2 regions of the Brevibacillus sp. FIR094 genome follow, and region 1 is predicted to be linked to the other one. Evidence: predicted binding sites of a transcription regulator. Region 1 holds the regulator's gene; the other holds the start of a gene.
What was found. Region 1 encodes CtsR, which represses protease genes until heat stress. Its sites were predicted from a motif close to ATGGTCAATAAAGGTCAAACA; they were not measured.
Positions count from the first base shown of each region.

Region 2: the regulator CtsR is predicted to act here: its motif matches at 2,179-2,199, upstream of clpP (ATP-dependent Clp endopeptidase proteolytic subunit ClpP).

Region 1 covers NZ_JBEAES010000032.1:927-9,110, reverse strand. The annotation lists gene disA (DNA integrity scanning diadenylate cyclase DisA) at 1-600, opposite strand, end outside; gene radA (DNA repair protein RadA) at 609-1,976, opposite strand; gene ACQ5DJ_RS23110 (ATP-dependent Clp protease ATP-binding subunit) at 2,083-4,533, opposite strand; gene ACQ5DJ_RS23105 (protein arginine kinase) at 4,598-5,671, opposite strand; gene ACQ5DJ_RS23100 (UvrB/UvrC motif-containing protein) at 5,691-6,209, opposite strand; gene ACQ5DJ_RS23095 (CtsR family transcriptional regulator) at 6,226-6,690, opposite strand; gene ACQ5DJ_RS23090 (HAD hydrolase-like protein) at 6,879-7,565, opposite strand; gene ACQ5DJ_RS23085 (MGDG synthase family glycosyltransferase) at 7,595-8,184, opposite strand, start outside.
Region 2 covers NZ_JBEAES010000012.1:160,702-168,885, forward strand. The annotation lists gene lonB (ATP-dependent protease LonB) at 1-88, opposite strand, end outside; gene clpX (ATP-dependent protease ATP-binding subunit ClpX) at 286-1,551, opposite strand; gene clpP (ATP-dependent Clp endopeptidase proteolytic subunit ClpP) at 1,572-2,153, opposite strand; gene tig (trigger factor) at 2,286-3,578, opposite strand; gene ACQ5DJ_RS13270 (metallophosphoesterase family protein) at 3,704-4,243, opposite strand; gene ACQ5DJ_RS13275 (XTP/dITP diphosphatase) at 4,275-4,868, opposite strand; gene rph (ribonuclease PH) at 4,861-5,622, opposite strand; gene ACQ5DJ_RS13285 (GerMN domain-containing protein) at 5,861-6,913, opposite strand; gene racE (glutamate racemase) at 7,010-7,822, opposite strand; gene ACQ5DJ_RS13295 (superoxide dismutase) at 7,993-8,184, shown strand, end outside.

The sequences.
Region 1 (8,184 bases):
ACGTAACACCATCTCAATCCGTTGCAAAACCGAGGCAACTTCGTGTAAAGTAACGAGCTCCTCGAATTCTAACGCACCGAGATTCGTCAATGTTTGATCAAGTACGGCCTTGTATTTCTCAAGGGTAGATACAGCCTGATTCGCCTTGGCCAAAATGACACTGATTTCACTTAAGACATACCGGAAATTCCCCTGGTACAGCGTGATCACATTGCGACGCTGAGAGATAGCAATGACCAGATGGTTCGTTTGAATGGCTGTCCGTTGCGCTGTACGATGCCGTGTCCCCGTCTCGCTCGTAGGGATTGAGGAGGGTGGGAAGATTTGCGTATTCGCGTACAGGATGCGTTTTGCGTCTTCACTTACTATAATCGCCCCATCCATCTTCGCTAATTCATACAAATGGGCAGGAGAAAAATCACAATTGATGGAAAAACCGCCATCGACGATCGTCTTCATCTCTGGACCGCACCCAATGACGATCAAGCCCCCGGTTTTAGCCCGTAAAACATTTTCCAATCCTTCACGAAGCTGTGTACCGGGTGCCACGAGACGAAGCACATCACCGAATTGCGGAGCTCTTTTGATGTTCCCCTGCATGCCCACTCCTACCTCCTTATCACCTCGTTCAACGCATCGGCAATATTGCTCACACCAATTACTTGAATATCTGCTGGCGCATCCAGACCGCGGATGTTTTTCTCCGGGATGATAACACGCTTAAAGCCTAACTTATGTGCTTCTCGTACTCGTTGCTCAATACGTGAGACACCGCGCACCTCACCAGTCAGGCCAATTTCTCCGATAACGACATCATGCGGATTGGTAGCGTGGTCACGGAAACTGCTAGCAATGCTTACGGCAATCGCCAAATCAACCGCTGGCTCATCCAATCTGACACCGCCTGCTACGTTTACATACGCATCCTGATTTTGCAGCATCATGCCCATGCGCTTTTCCAACACTGCCATGATCATCGCCACACGCTGATGATCGACCCCTGTTGCCGTTCTCCGTGGGGTTACAAAGCTAGTCGGGGCAACGAGAGCTTGTAGCTCAACCAAAACGGGACGTGTGCCCTCCATGCTGGCTACGACCGTGGAACCCGCAACACCAAATGGACGCTCTGCCAAAAATATCTCAGAAGGATTCGCCACTTCCTCCAAACCGCGATCCTTCATCTCGAAAATACCGATTTCGTTTGTCGAACCAAAGCGGTTTTTGACGGCGCGCAAAATTCGAAACGTATTGTGGCGCTCCCCTTCAAAATAGAGAACAGCATCTACCATGTGCTCAAGCATACGCGGACCGGCGATGGAGCCTTCCTTGGTAACGTGACCGACAATGAAGGTACCAATTCCTTTCCCTTTTGCAATCCGCATCAATTGGGCAGTCGCCTCCCGCACTTGTGCGACACTTCCAGCAGCCGATTGGATCGTCGGGTGAAACACGGTCTGGATCGAGTCAATAATCAGCACATCCGGGTCTACTTGATTAATATGCTGTTCGATCAAATCCAAATCATTTTCTGCCAATACAAACATCGGCGGCGTTTGCAAATGGAGTCGATCCGCGCGAATTTTGATTTGTTTTGCCGACTCCTCTCCAGATACATAGAGAACCTTCGCCCCTTGATGAGCCAAGGCAAAAGATGTCTGCAAAAGCAATGTCGATTTTCCGATTCCGGGGTCCCCCCCAACTAAAATGAGTGAACCCGGAACAAGTCCGCCACCAAGAACACGATTCAATTCTCCGATTGTCGTATCCATGCGTGGCTCTTCTTCACTGGCTACCTGGGTCAATGGAATCGCAGATTGGCGCTGGCCGCCGCTCATCCCTTCGTGACGATGTGCAGTTTTTACCGTCACTTCCTCCACCAAGGTGTTCCAACTGCTGCACCCTGGGCATTTTCCCATCCATTTTGGCGATTCATAGCCACATTCTTGACACGCGTATTTCGTTTTATACTTTGACATAGTCGCACCCTCACTTGGATTTCTTTCTCTACTTTTATCATAATTACGCGCCCAAAAAAAGAATACCTCCCGAATCAGGAGGCATTCTATTACGTTTCAACCCAGCTTATGATTTCGTTTTTTCGAGACGCTTAACAACCAGCTTGCCTTCTTCGGCTTCGATATTGACGGTATCGCCTTTACTAATCGTGCCCTTGAGCAATTCCTCGGACAAATTATCCTCGATGTGGCGCTGGATAGCACGACGCAGCGGGCGTGCACCATAGGCCGGATCAAAGCCTTCTTTTGCCAATACTTTCTTGGCTTCTTCGGTCAATTGGAAATCAATGTCTTGCTCTTTCAAACGTTTACGCAGCTCATCTGTCATGAGAGATACGATTTGCTCGATGTGCTCTTGCTCCAAAGAGTGGAATACGATGACTTCGTCGATACGGTTCAAGAACTCAGGACGGAAGCTCTTCTTCAGCTCATCCATGACTTTGTCCTTCATATCCTGATACTTTCTTTCCGAATCGTTGGTCGTGAAGCCGAGCGTCGTATTTTTCTTGATCATGCTGGCTCCGACGTTGGAAGTCATAATGACAACCGTATTGCGGAAATCGACGGTACGTCCCTTGGAGTCCGTCAGACGACCATCATCCAATACTTGTAGCAGGATGTTGAATACGTCTGGATGAGCTTTCTCGATTTCGTCCAGCAAAATGACGGAGTAAGGCTTGCGACGCACTTTTTCGGTCAGCTGACCACCTTCGTCAAAGCCTACATAGCCAGGAGGGGCACCTACCAGACGAGCGGTGGAATGCTTCTCCATGTACTCGGACATATCTACACGAATCATGGCATCCTCGTCGCCGAAAAGCGTCTCTGCAACGGCACGAGCCAATTCGGTTTTACCCACACCGGTAGGTCCCAGGAAGATAAACGAGCCGATCGGGCGTTTCGGGTCTTTTAAACCAGCACGGGCACGGCGGATCGCACGCGAGATGGATTTGACTGCTTCATCTTGGCCAATGACGCGATCGTGCAAAATCTCTTCCATCTTCAGCAAGCGCTCGGTTTCTTCTTCCTTCAGTTTCAACACAGGGATACCCGTCCAGCTCGCCACTACTTGTGCGATGTCTTCCGGCGTAACCTCCATGTTCAGCTGGCCTTGGCGCTCTTTCCAGTCTTTTTTCGTTTTATCCAGTTCTTCGCGCAGCTTTTGCTCCTGATCGCGAAGTGCTGCTGCTTCCTCGAATTCTTGTGATTGTACGGCAGCGTCTTTTTCCTTGCGCACCTCTTCCAGACGTCCCTCCAGCTCTTTGAGGTTTGGTGGAACCGTAAAGGATTGCAAGCGAACTTTGGATGCCGCCTCGTCGACCAAGTCGATTGCCTTGTCAGGCAGGAAGCGTTCCGTAATATAGCGGTCAGACAGTTTTACTGCCTGCTCGATTGCTTCATCGGTAATTTTGACACGATGGTGGGCTTCGTAACGATCACGAAGGCCATGCAGGATACGAATCGCATCCTCCGCCGTCGGTTCATCAACCTGAATCGGTTGGAAACGACGCTCCAGTGCCGCGTCTTTTTCGATGTACTTGCGATATTCATCCAGCGTAGTGGCACCTACGCACTGTAGCTCGCCACGTGCCAGAGCAGGCTTCAAAATGTTGGAAGCATCAATTGCGCCTTCTGCTCCACCCGCACCAATCAAGGTATGCAGCTCATCAATAAACAGGATGATGTTTCCTGCTTGGCGAATTTCGTCCATGATTTTTTTCAGACGATCTTCGAACTCACCGCGATACTTGGTTCCCGCAACAACGGTTCCCATATCGAGTGTCATGACGCGCTTATCACGAAGGGTCTCTGGAATTTCGTTGTTCACGATTTTTTGGGCAAGACCTTCTGCGATAGCTGTTTTCCCGACGCCAGGCTCCCCAATCAAAACAGGGTTATTCTTAGTACGTCTGCTAAGTACTTGGATCACACGCTCGATTTCTTTTTGGCGACCGATGACCGGGTCCAACCCACCATCACGAGCGATTGCTGTCAGATCCCTTGCCAAGCCGTCCAATGTCGGCGTATTCGCCGCTGGGTTCCCTCCAGACGGTTGATGAGATGCCATCATTTCCGAGCTGCCAAGAAGCTGGAGCACCTGTTGACGTGCCTTGTTCAGGCTAACGCCCAAATTGTTCATGATTCTCGCAGCAATGCCCTCTCCTTCACGAATCAAGCCAAGCAAAATATGTTCAGTCCCCACATAGGTATGACCCAGTTTGCGGGCTTCGTCCATCGATAGTTCAATAACCTTTTTGGCGCGAGGTGTATAGTTTGGTGTGTAATTACTACCGGACTGCTCTGTTCCTCGCCCGATTAACGACTCCACTTCACTCTGGATTTTATCGAGGCCAAGCCCAAGTGATTGCAGTGCCTTCGCCGCAATCCCTTCGCCTTCTCGAATAAGTCCCAGCAGCACATGCTCTGTCCCAATATCTTTGTGTCCGAGACGAACCGCCTCTTCCAGGGCAAGCGCCAGTACTTTTTGTGCTCGTTCTGTAAAACGTCCAAACATCATATCGTACACCTCCGTATAACCGTGTTTTTTCTCTATAGGTTAACAATTGCGTGATACCATTACGTTACTCTTGTGATTCTACTATGCGCAGACGTTCGCGGATCAGCCTGGCCCTTCTTTCGTCGCGTTGGTCCGGAGTGAGCTTTTGTCCAGCGTGGTGCTGTAAAAACCCTGGCTGTGTCGTGACTAACAGTTCGTTTAGGACCAGCGGAGATACATTAGGAATGATGCCTAGATCAATCCCCAGACGTACATCGGACAGACGCTGAGCTGCCTCCTTGGACTCTACCGTGCGAGCGTACATCAGGATGCCATACGACCGAAAAATCCGATCCTCCAAAGAAACCCGAGTATGCTCCAGCAAATAAGCACGTGCCACACGCTCTTGCTCAATAATTTGTCTAGCTACACCGTAGAGATTGGAAAGGATATCCGACTCAGACATCCCCAGTGTGACCTGATTGGATAACTGAAAAAGATTCCCTAGAGCTTCGCTGCCCTCTCCGTAAATTCCTCTAACGACTAGACCAACTTGATTAATTGCCTGTAAAATTCTGCTGATCTGCTGCGTCATCACCAGAGCCGGCAAGTGCAACATCACAGATGCACGAATTCCCGTACCCACATTGGTTGGGCAGCTTGTCAGATATCCTCGTGTTTCGTCGAAAGCGTAGTTCAAGTTTTTCTCAAAAATGTCGTCTAACTTCGTTCCTATTTCCCATGCCTCGTTCAAACGAAACCCGGGTAATAGTACCTGTATTCGAATGTGGTCTTCTTCATTAACCATAATGCTGACGGACTCATCTTCACGAAGTAATACGGCACCTTTGCGAGATTCCTCTGCCAGATGAGGGCTAATCAGATGCTTTTCAACGAGCACCCTTTTTTCTAACGGGTTAATTTGGTCCATTTGGATGACCTGAAGCTGATGCCTTTTGCGCATTGCCTCCGAATCGCTTACTTCCGTTACCTTTCTGACGACTTCCTCGCCCTGCGAGTCCGTTGCCATTAACGGAAAGGGGTGCTGGCGCAGGTTACGGGCGATACGCAGCCGTGTACTAATGACAATGTCGGAATCAGGACCTTCTCCTTTCATCCAATTGCTCCACGGGTTTTGCATAAACTGCTTTTGGGACATAACCAGCTAACCTCCCTTGCTACGATTGGGCCATTTTTTGTTCCAATGCTCGAATTCGATCACGCATTTCTGCTGCCTTCTCGAACTCTTCACTGGCGACATGACTTTGCAGCGCTTGCTTTAGTTGCTCCAGCTCTTTACGGATCTTCAGTTTGCCACCGGTACGCTCTGGTACTTTTCCACTATGCTGTGTGTTTCCGTGAATCCGGCGGAAAAGGGGGTCCAGTCGATCACCCAAAAAGGTGTAGCAATCACTACAGCCAAATCGGCCGCTTTTACTAAATTGAGAATATGTGAGTCCACATGTTTCGCATTGAAGCGGCTTATTCGTTGCCGTTTCGCGTCCATTCTTTTGCATGGGATCAAATTTTAAAAGTCCTGACAGGAGATTGTTGATGCTGAAGTTGTGAAAGCCGGTAAAGACGTCCCCTTTTTCATGAGCACACTGCTCGCAAATATGGTATTCGGTTTTTTCGCCATTGACGATTTTCGTCAAATGAAGTGTCGCCGGTCGTTTTCCGCATTCCTCACAGTTCACAACATCATACCTCCTTTTACTTCAACAAGATTGCTGCGATCATCTGCTTTAAAATATTTGCCCGCAAACGATCCCGCAATTCAGCTTCTAGCGTCAATACGTTTCGCGAGGTAGCGATTTTCATCAAGGTGGCTTCTCTGATGTTGACTAATCCTTCTTCTAATAGTCTTTCTACGATCGCGTTTCCCACGCTCTGACTAATGCTCTCACCAATCAGTTCTTCTGTTAGCAATTCCTGCAAGCGTGCTTTGCTGACAATCTGCACCTTGCGTATGCGAATATACCCGCCGCCCCCGCGCTTACTCTCTACAATGTATCCTTTTTGAACGGTAAAGCGCGTATTGATGACGTAATTGATCTGAGACGGCACACATTGAAAATGGTCGGCAAGCTCACTACGCTGAATCTCGATCAATCCATTGGGACTGTTTGTAATGATGCTTTTCAAGTGATGTTCAATGATGTCCGAGATGTTACGCAAGTCATCGCCTCCTATTCCTCTGTGTATGTTCTTATGAGGTTGCCTATTGACTTTGACTATCTTTGACGTTAATTATAATGGGTTTAGTGCGTACCCGCAAGTGTCCCTTACACATTCTAGTGTGGGCAAAAGAAGGTCGCTTGAAACTTGGACATGATCAACAAAAAAACCACTCCCTGAGGAATGGTTTATGTTTGTTCTTGTGTATTGGTGTCGATTGATGGCAAATGATTCAGTAGCTGAGTGAAGCTGGTAATGATGACATCTGCCCCATCAAGCTCGCCTGGTTTGGCAAAACCAAAGTCGCATCCAATGGTAAATAAACCGTTTGTCTTGCCTGCTTCCACGTCGGAGTGACGATCTCCTACCATGATGGCCTGCCCGATTTTGTAATCAGACAACAATTTTGCAACCAGGTCATTTTTGGAATGTGTACGGAAACGGCCGGCTGAGTACAGATCGGTCATCAGCGGCTTTAACTCGTATTCCTCACAAATGGCATCGATGTACTCTTCCTGCCCATTGCTTGCTACAAACAAAACAAATCCTTTCTCACGTAGCGTTTCCAAGGTTGATTTTACATCCGGATATAGCTCGGTCACTCTTTCTTTGAGTAACTGGATTTCATTATCTAGCAAGAAAGCGTCTGCTGAGCGAATGGCTTCTTCACTCGCGCCCGGTAGCAATTTGTCCCAGATCTGCTCAATCGTCATTCCCAGTACATTGATCAGTTCACGCTCGTCAGGGGTTTCCCCTTGCCATAGCCCTTTTTGACGAAGCTGGTCAAACGTTCGAATAAATGCGGGTGTCGACAACTTTTCTGTTTGCAGTAACGTGCCATCCATATCAAATAATATGGCGAATGGTACAGTCATGGGTTCCTCCATTTTGTCTGGCTAGGCAGCTATTCTACTTCTCCTGGCAACATATTCATATCATCCATGATAAACTCGGTAATTCGTTGTGCAGCATCTGGCTTCGAGATTTTCTGTCCCATTCTGCGCATATAGTCCACCTTGGACGGGCTATGCAATAGTTCATCGATAAAGTAAATCAATTGCTCCGACAGATTGGCATGTACCGCACATCCATTATTGAGCAAAAAGTGGCTGTTCCTCTCTTCCTGTCCAGGCAGAGGGTTGTAAATAATCATGGGTACCCGTTTACTCATTACTTCAGCTGATGTAAGTCCGCCTGATTTGGTGACAATTAAATCAGCCGTCTCCAAGTATTCGTGGAAGTTATTGATGAATTTTAGTGGAACGACTTCATGGCGATACGTACGGTTTATCACTTTATTGTACAGCTTGTCATTTGTCCCTGTTAACACAAAGGTTTTCAGAGGAATGTTAATCTCTTCTAGCCCATCTAATACCTTTTCCATCGAGCCGAGACCCAATCCGCCCCCTGAAAGAATAATGCTCTTTTGTCCAGGAGCGAGGCCTAGCTTTTGTCGAATCAAATCAGGGTCCAATGGCAAGCTGAATTTTTTCA
Region 2 (8,184 bases), on a different contig from region 1:
GCGCTCGCAGTAAGTTCCAAAAGTAGGTGCCGATCACGATACCAACAACCACTTCAATGACAGCAATGACCAATGTCGTATAGTCCATATGCAGTCCCTCCCATGCGTCTTCGCTTGCGGTCAACTTTTGTCCCCCAAAGAGAGAGGAACACGTTCATGACCGTTTTGTGCATATGTAAAGCTTCTCTTGAACGATATCAAGTAGTATTGCCCCGCAAGCGTAGACGTAAACCAACAACAAAAAAACCACCTCGCTGATAACGAGATGGTCTGTGTAGACAATACTTATGCTGTTTCTTCGTGCAATTCCTGGCCTTCTTTGGTCAACAATTGTGGCTTCACTTTGTCGCGAACCGTTTCTTCGGTAATCACGCACTTGTTGACGTCTTCTCTGGAAGGAAGCTCATACATCATATCGAGCATGATTTGTTCGATAATCGCACGCAGACCGCGCGCACCAGTGTTGCGCTTAATCGCTTCTTTCGCGATTTGCATGAGCGCACCGTTATCGAACTCCAGCTCAACACCGTCGAGACTCAGCAGTTTTTGATACTGTTTCACCAAAGAGTTTTTCGGCTCTGTCAGGATACGAACGAGCGTCTCCTCATCCAGCGGCTCCAAGGTAGCCAGCACTGGCAAACGACCAACAAACTCCGGAATCAGACCAAATTTCAGCAAGTCTTCCGGCAAAATGTATTTCAGGTATTCTCCAGCTTTCAGATCGCCTTTTACGCCATCGCCGAAGTCTGCACCGAAGCCGATGACTTTTTTACCCAAACGACGCTTGATAATCTGCTCGACGCCATCAAAGGCACCACCGCAGATGAACAAAATGTTCGACGTGTCGATTTGGATGAACTCTTGGTGAGGATGCTTGCGTCCGCCTTGTGGTGGAACACTCGCAACAGTCCCCTCCAAAATTTTCAAAAGCGCTTGTTGAACGCCTTCACCAGATACATCACGCGTGATGGATGGGTTTTCCGATTTGCGGGCTACCTTATCAATCTCGTCGATGTAAATGATTCCTTTTTCAGCCTTCTCAACATCATAATCAGCAGCCTGAATGAGCTTGAGCAAGATGTTTTCAACGTCTTCACCCACATAGCCTGCCTCTGTCAGAGAGGTTGCGTCCGCAATCGCGAAAGGTACATTCAGAATGCGCGCCAATGTTTGCGCGAGCAACGTTTTCCCGCTACCAGTCGGACCGATCAGCATGATGTTGGATTTTTGCAGCTCCACATCCTCGATCTTCGCCCCGGAATTAATCCGTTTGTAGTGGTTGTACACCGCTACAGACAAGGACTTCTTCGCCATATCTTGACCAATAACATAGTCGTCCAAGATTTTGCGAATTTCCACTGGCTTTGGAATTTCTTTCATATCGATTTCTTCTTCAGTGCCCAGTTCTTCCTGTACAATTTCATTGCACAGTTCGATACATTCGTCACAAATGTAAACACCAGGACCAGCTACCAGCTTGCGCACCTGTTCCTGGGACTTGCCGCAGAAGGAACACTTCAGTTGGCCTTTGTCGTCGTTAAACTTAAACATGCGCTTCACCTCACAACGGGTCAGTTTTTGCGTTCGATAATAGAGTCAATCAATCCGTAGGCCTTTGCTTCTTCTGCGCTCATGAAATTGTCGCGATCTGTATCTTGCTCTACGCGTTCATAAGGCTGACCTGTCCGCTCAGACAAAATCTCATTTAGCTGGCGCTTCGTTTTCATAATCCATTCCGCATGAATGCGGATGTCTTCTGCTTGCCCACGCACACCACCGAGCGGTTGGTGAATCATTACTTCGGCATTTGGCAGAGCGTAGCGCTTGCCTTTTGCACCAGCAGCCAACAGGAACGCACCCATGCTGGCAGCCATGCCCACACAAATTGTGGACACATCCGGTTTGATGTACTGCATGGTGTCATAGATGGCCATTCCTGCTGTAACAGAACCACCTGGAGAGTTTATGTATAGCGATATGTCTTTGTCCGGATCTTCTGCCTGCAAGAAAAGCAGCTGAGCGACAACCAAATTGGCGATTTCATCATCAATCTCGGTGCCCAAGAGAATAATCCGGTCTTTCAGGAGGCGCGAGTAAATATCGTAGGAGCGCTCGCCCCTGCTTGTTTGCTCGATGACCATAGGGATTAGCATTATGTATTTTCCTCCTTTGCCGAAAAAAGTCAATGGTGGAAAAACAAGGCACGATACACTCGTGCCTTGTGATCTTGATAGCCAGTGCACAGGCTAAGCCTGCCCACTAACCAATCATGCGTTCTTCTAAGCTTATGCTGTTACTTTGCTTTCTGCAACCAGCAAATCTACTGTTTTGCGAGTTTGCACATCGCGGTACAGAGCAACCATGCCATCTTGTGCGGAGAAGATTTTGCGCAGCTCGTCTGCTGGGCGACCGTATACGCCAGCCAGTTTCTCGAGTTCTGCAGTTACATCTTCTTCCGTTGCTTCGATGTTTTCTGCTTTGCCGATTGCTTCCAAAGTCAAGGAAGTGCGAACGCGGGATGTTGCGTCTGCACGCAATTGATCACGCAGTTGGCTCTCGTCCATGCCGGAGAACTGGTAGTACAGTTCCAGCGTCATGCCTTGGTATTGCAGACGTTGACCAAATTCATTTACCATTTGATCCAATTCATGCTCAACCATTACTGCTGGCAGATCGATCTCAGCGCTTTCAGCTGCTTTCAGAACGAGCTGTTCACGAACATATTGATCTTTTTCTTGCGCTGTTTTTTCTTCGAGTTTTTTCTTGGTGTCTGCTTTCAGCTCTTCCAGCGTGTCGAACTCGCTCACATCTTTGGCAAACTCATCATCCAAAGCAGGCAGGTTTTTGCGCTTCAGGCTGTTCAGCTTCACTTGGAATACCGCTTCTTTACCAGCGAGGTTAGGAGAGTGGTACTCTTCAGGGAAAGTTACGGTAATTTCTTTTTCATCGCCGATGTTCAAGCCAGCCAGTTGCTCTTCGAACCCTGCGATGAAAGTACCGGAACCCAGTTCCAGAGAGTAATCTTCCGCTTTACCGCCTTCAAAAGCTACTCCGTCTTGGAAGCCTTCGAAATCGATTACAGCGATATCGCCTGTTTGTGCTGCGCCTTCTTCTACTGCTACGAGTTCAGCATGACGCTCTTGCATACGCTTCAGTTCAGCGTCAACGCTCTCTTCTGTTACAGAGAAGTCTTTATCTTCGATGGACAGACCTTTGTAGTCGCCCAGCTTCACTTCAGGCTTCACAGTTACAGTCGCTTTGAAGATCAGGTTTTTCCCTTGTTCCATTTGCGTTACGTCTACTTCTGGACGATCTACTGGCTCGATACCAGCTTCACGAACAGCTTGTCCGTATGCAGTTGGAAGCAGAATGTCAAGAGCGTCTTGGTACAGAGATTCTACACCAAAACGAGATTCGAACATTTTGCGTGGTACTTTTCCTTTACGGAATCCTGGAACTTGAACTTTTTGAACCACTTTTTTAAACGCTTGATCCAATGCTGCGTCTACTTGCGTAGCATCTACTTCAATCGTCAGGACTCCCTGGTTATTCTCTACCTTTTCCCAATTTGCTGCCACGTAAACTTCCCCTCCTAAATCGAATCAACAGAACATCGCCAGCCGCGCCATGGTATCTTCGCAGGCTCGGATGATAATATTCTAGCCATTATAACCATTCTAGTATAGCACAAATCTTTTAGTTTTCAAGAAGACCTCATTGGTCGACGAACAGAATAGTTCCCTCCCAATTGTGAAACCGGGTTGCCTACATGATCATAAAACGCCACGGATATGTAAACTTCTGTCGGGCTCGTTCCTGTCTCTTCTAAAAGAGCGTAAGTCGGTACGTGAAAACCGCGCGGCATTTGCAGGCTCCCCGGATTCAGAAACAAGATGTCTCTCTCTACGCCACAGACAGGTACATGAGAGTGACCGAATACGACTACATTTGCTCCGACCTCTTCTGCACGGTAATGAAGGCGCAGAAGAGAGCCTTTCACTCCGAAAAGATGCCCGTGCGTTTGCAGGATGTGAAGGTCGCGCCATTCGGTCTCTTGCTCAGTCGGCACCTCTTGTGTCGAATCGCAATTGCCTCGGACAAGCGTCATGTTGGAAAACGGCTCGCGCTTATGGTCGACACAAAAATCGCCACAATGCAAAATTTTTTCGACATGATGTCGTTTGACGACCTGGCTTACTTCCCGAACCAAGCCGTGACTATCGCTCATGATGAGAATTCCCATCACGCCTCACTCTCCTGTTTTCTCTCTTGTCCTACTTGATGATTTCAAGCAGTTGCTGCATGGCGCGAGCGCGGTGGCTGATCTGGTTTTTTTCTTCTGGCATGAGTTCGGCCATCATTTTGTCCATCGATGGGATATAGAATACCGGATCATATCCGAAGCCGTTTGTCCCTTTTGGCTCACGCGCGATCACACCCTCACAAGCGCCAGTGGCAATGATTGGCTCTTCTCCAGGAATCACCAACGCCAACGTACAACGGAAGCGAGCTGTGCGTTCCTCTGTCGACACCTCTTCCAGCTCTTTCAACAATTTACGCCAATTCTGCTCGTCTGTTGCTTCTTCACCAGCAAAGCGTGCGGAGTAAACTCCAGGGCGTCCTTCCAGCGCATCTACTTCCAGACCAGAATCGTCACCAAGGGCTGGCATTTTCAAGTATGTAGAGATTTCAATTGCTTTTTTCAACGCGTTTCCTTCGAAGGTGTCCTTGTCTTCTACTACCTCAGGCACACCGTCAAATTCAGCGAGGCTAATTCCTTCCCAGCCTGCATCTGCGAACAGCCTGTTGAATTCTTTCACTTTTCCTTGGTTACGTGTTGCGAGAACGACTTTTTTTCGATTAGGCATGACTTTCCTCCGCTACTGATTGTGAAAAAGAGAGCGAAACATCAGCGAGCGCTTCTTTTTGACTGTTAATCAAGTTGTCAATGCCGACTTTTGCAAGGGCAATCATTTCTTGTAGCTGTTCAGGCGAAAACGGAGCATCCTCCCCTGTTCCTTGCAGCTCGACAAACTTTCCTTTTCCCGTCATGACGACATTCATGTCTACAATCGCTGTAGAATCTTCTTTGTAGTTCAGATCGAGTACTGCTTCCTCGCCAACTACCCCTACTGAGGTCGCTGCCAGGAAGTCATTGAGCGGCAGTTGCTTCCAGGTGCCACTATCCACCAGCTTTTGCATCGCGTCTACCATTGCCACGAAGGCTCCTGTAATCGAAGCTGTCCGTGTACCTCCGTCTGCCTGAATAACATCGCAATCCAGCCAAATGGTGCGTTCACCCATTGCTTCAAGATTCACAACGGAGCGCAGAGCACGTCCGATCAGACGCTGAATCTCCATTGTTCGTCCACCAACTTTTCCTTTGGACGACTCACGCGCGTTGCGGGTCGCTGTTGCTCGGGGAAGCATGGAATACTCGGCTGTGATCCAGCCCTTCCCGCCACCACGCATAAAAGGCGGCACCCGGTCCTCCAAAGTCGCCGTACAAATCACCTTTGTGTCTCCGACTTCAATTAGGCACGATCCTTCTGCGTGTTTAATGTAATTGCGCGTAATGGTTACAGGGCGCAATTGATCATGGGCACGACCATCCACTCTCATTCCAAGTTCCTCCTAAATCACTTTGTTACACTTCGCTCATTATACCAGAGGCGGGAAACGATCTGCCACTGCACAAACGCCTCTTCTCTATTTACGTTAATTGCAAATATTCTTGTCACTTTACACTTTCAATAAAAATTTCATGCGGACATCAGTTGCTCCTTGGCGGCTGGAGGACTATCCGTACTGGTGACGGCGAACAAAAACCACGCTCGTTAATACGGGCGTGGCTCGTTCCTTACAGCTGTATGGGATTGAGTTGAACTGGGCGGCTCACTGGCTTGGTGAACTGGCCATTAGCTAGCGGTTTTCCTTCCACCAGCAGCTGCACTTGCTTGGCTCCTGTCGTTTCTGTCAATGACAAGACGAGCGATTGTAGAGCTTCTGGGCTCGCTTCCTTGCCATCGTCATACTTGAGGATGTCACTGCTCAAATTAACTGTCACCAAATCTTTTTCCTGCTTCACATCCAGAACACGTGTCGTACGGAGCAAGGAACTAAATAGCTGCGATCCTTGTTTCGGTCCTTTGATCAACTCTTCAACGGTTGCCTTGGCGACGTCAGCCGTTTCAGGAACCAGGCGAGTGACTGGGACATAATACGTACGTGTATCATCCAGCTGCCCTTGGAAATAAACCGTTACGCTGGAGGTATCTCCTGGTACCGCCCCATCGCCCAGTTCGAGATTGACTCCTTGATTCCGGTCTAATAGCGTTATGGGTGTTTTGGCTGCTGGCATTTCCGTCAACGGCGTTCCGTTCACCCAAATTTGCACAGTCTTGACGTTGCTAAATTCTGTCAACGCCCGGGTGACTGCATCGACAATTTTCTTCTCGTCTTTCTCCTCGTACGTTTTGAAGTCTTTGGAAAAATCGACAGTGGCTACGCCGTTTTTGATGACAAGTCCTTTTACTTCTGTCCCTTTCGGCAAGACAGCGGAGAAGCCATTCTGGAGCATGCTCTCTACCGGACCACCTTTTACCATATAGCTCAATACTTGTTTGGCAGGACCTTCTGATTTCGGAAGAGTCATCGAAACAGGAACGAGATATCCGTTAGCATCCTGCAAATACACCATTCTCTCTCCAGTCTCCTGAACGACCGGTTGTGCGCCTTCTTTTGCTGCATCCGGGGACGGCGTGCCGTTTGGCAAATCAACTGATACCTCGGACTGTGGTGGTGCATCAATACTAATCGTTTCCTTTTCCGGGCCAAAGAGACCGCAGCCCGACAAAAGCACTGCGCTAACCCCCAGCACGGCCGTCATTTTCCCGATGTGCCTTATCTTCATTTCCCCAGCCTCCTCCAGACACTTTGTACTACCATGTATACGAGCTAGGCTTGGGTTTATGCGTTGAAAGTTTGTCACGCTAGACAAGGTCTTCCATCAGGACTGGACGGTTTTTTCCAAGGAGTTGTGCTGGACGTTTACTTTGCAATCCAGCCATTCTTCTGCAATGGTCCGGAATTTGTTGGCGTCCCCACTCGTTACAAACAGATGCTTCGGGCGCTCTATTTGCTTGCTTTCGGCGTCCGTCGCAATTTGCAGGGACAATTCTCGCGCTGTCTCTTCTGCGGAGTTAATCAAGCGTACTCGATCTCCCATCACTTCGGAAATGACTGGTGCGAGCAACGGATAGTGTGTACAACCCAAAATTAACGTGTCCAAATCTTCGTGCAAGAACGGGGCGAGCGTATCTTTTACGACTCTCCTTGCTTCCTCCGAGTTCGCCATGTGGCTCTCCACCAGTGGCACAAATGCGGGACAAGCCATGCCTGCGACGTACAAATCTGGTTGAATCCGTAAAAGCGCACGCTCATACGCCTTGGTACGGATGGTCGTTTCCGTCCCGATGACACCGACCCTTCCGTTTTTCGTCACTTGAACAGCCGCACGTGCCCCTGGTTCAATTACCCCAATGACGGGCAGCGGCAAATCCTCCATCGCTTCCTCCAGCACGACGGCAGTCGCAGTATTACAGGCGATCACCAATGCTTTTAACGGTGTACGCATCACATAATCGATCATTTGAAAGCTGTAGGTACGAATCTCTTCCGGCGATTTGGAGCCATACGGACAACGGGCATTATCGCCTACATAAACAATCCGTTCTTCAGGTAGCTGACGCATGACTTCCTTCGCAACAGTTAATCCTCCCACTCCTGAATCAATAACGGCAATCGCTCGTTCTCTACTCATGCTAATGTGTCTCCCCTGTTGAAATGAATATAGTACAGCATACCACTCAAACATTTGTGCTACTACCATATGCGGAGATGAAATTTCTTGTACTCCGCAAATGTCGCACCTTCTCTAGGCGCCTTTCATAATGTGGGGAGAGATGATGTGCCCACGAGGAGGAGAATCTTTTGGTAGAAGAAGCCAAGAATTTGCTGGACTGGAGCCAATGGGGCCGACAATGGATCGAGCATTTGCGAAGACATAAGACCCTCAACCGAGAACTCGAGCGGCATCTGCACAAATTCGAAGAAACATTTACAGTGATTGGAAGGCAAGCATCGAAGCTTGATTCGACAAAAGAAAGCGACGAACTCCCTGCC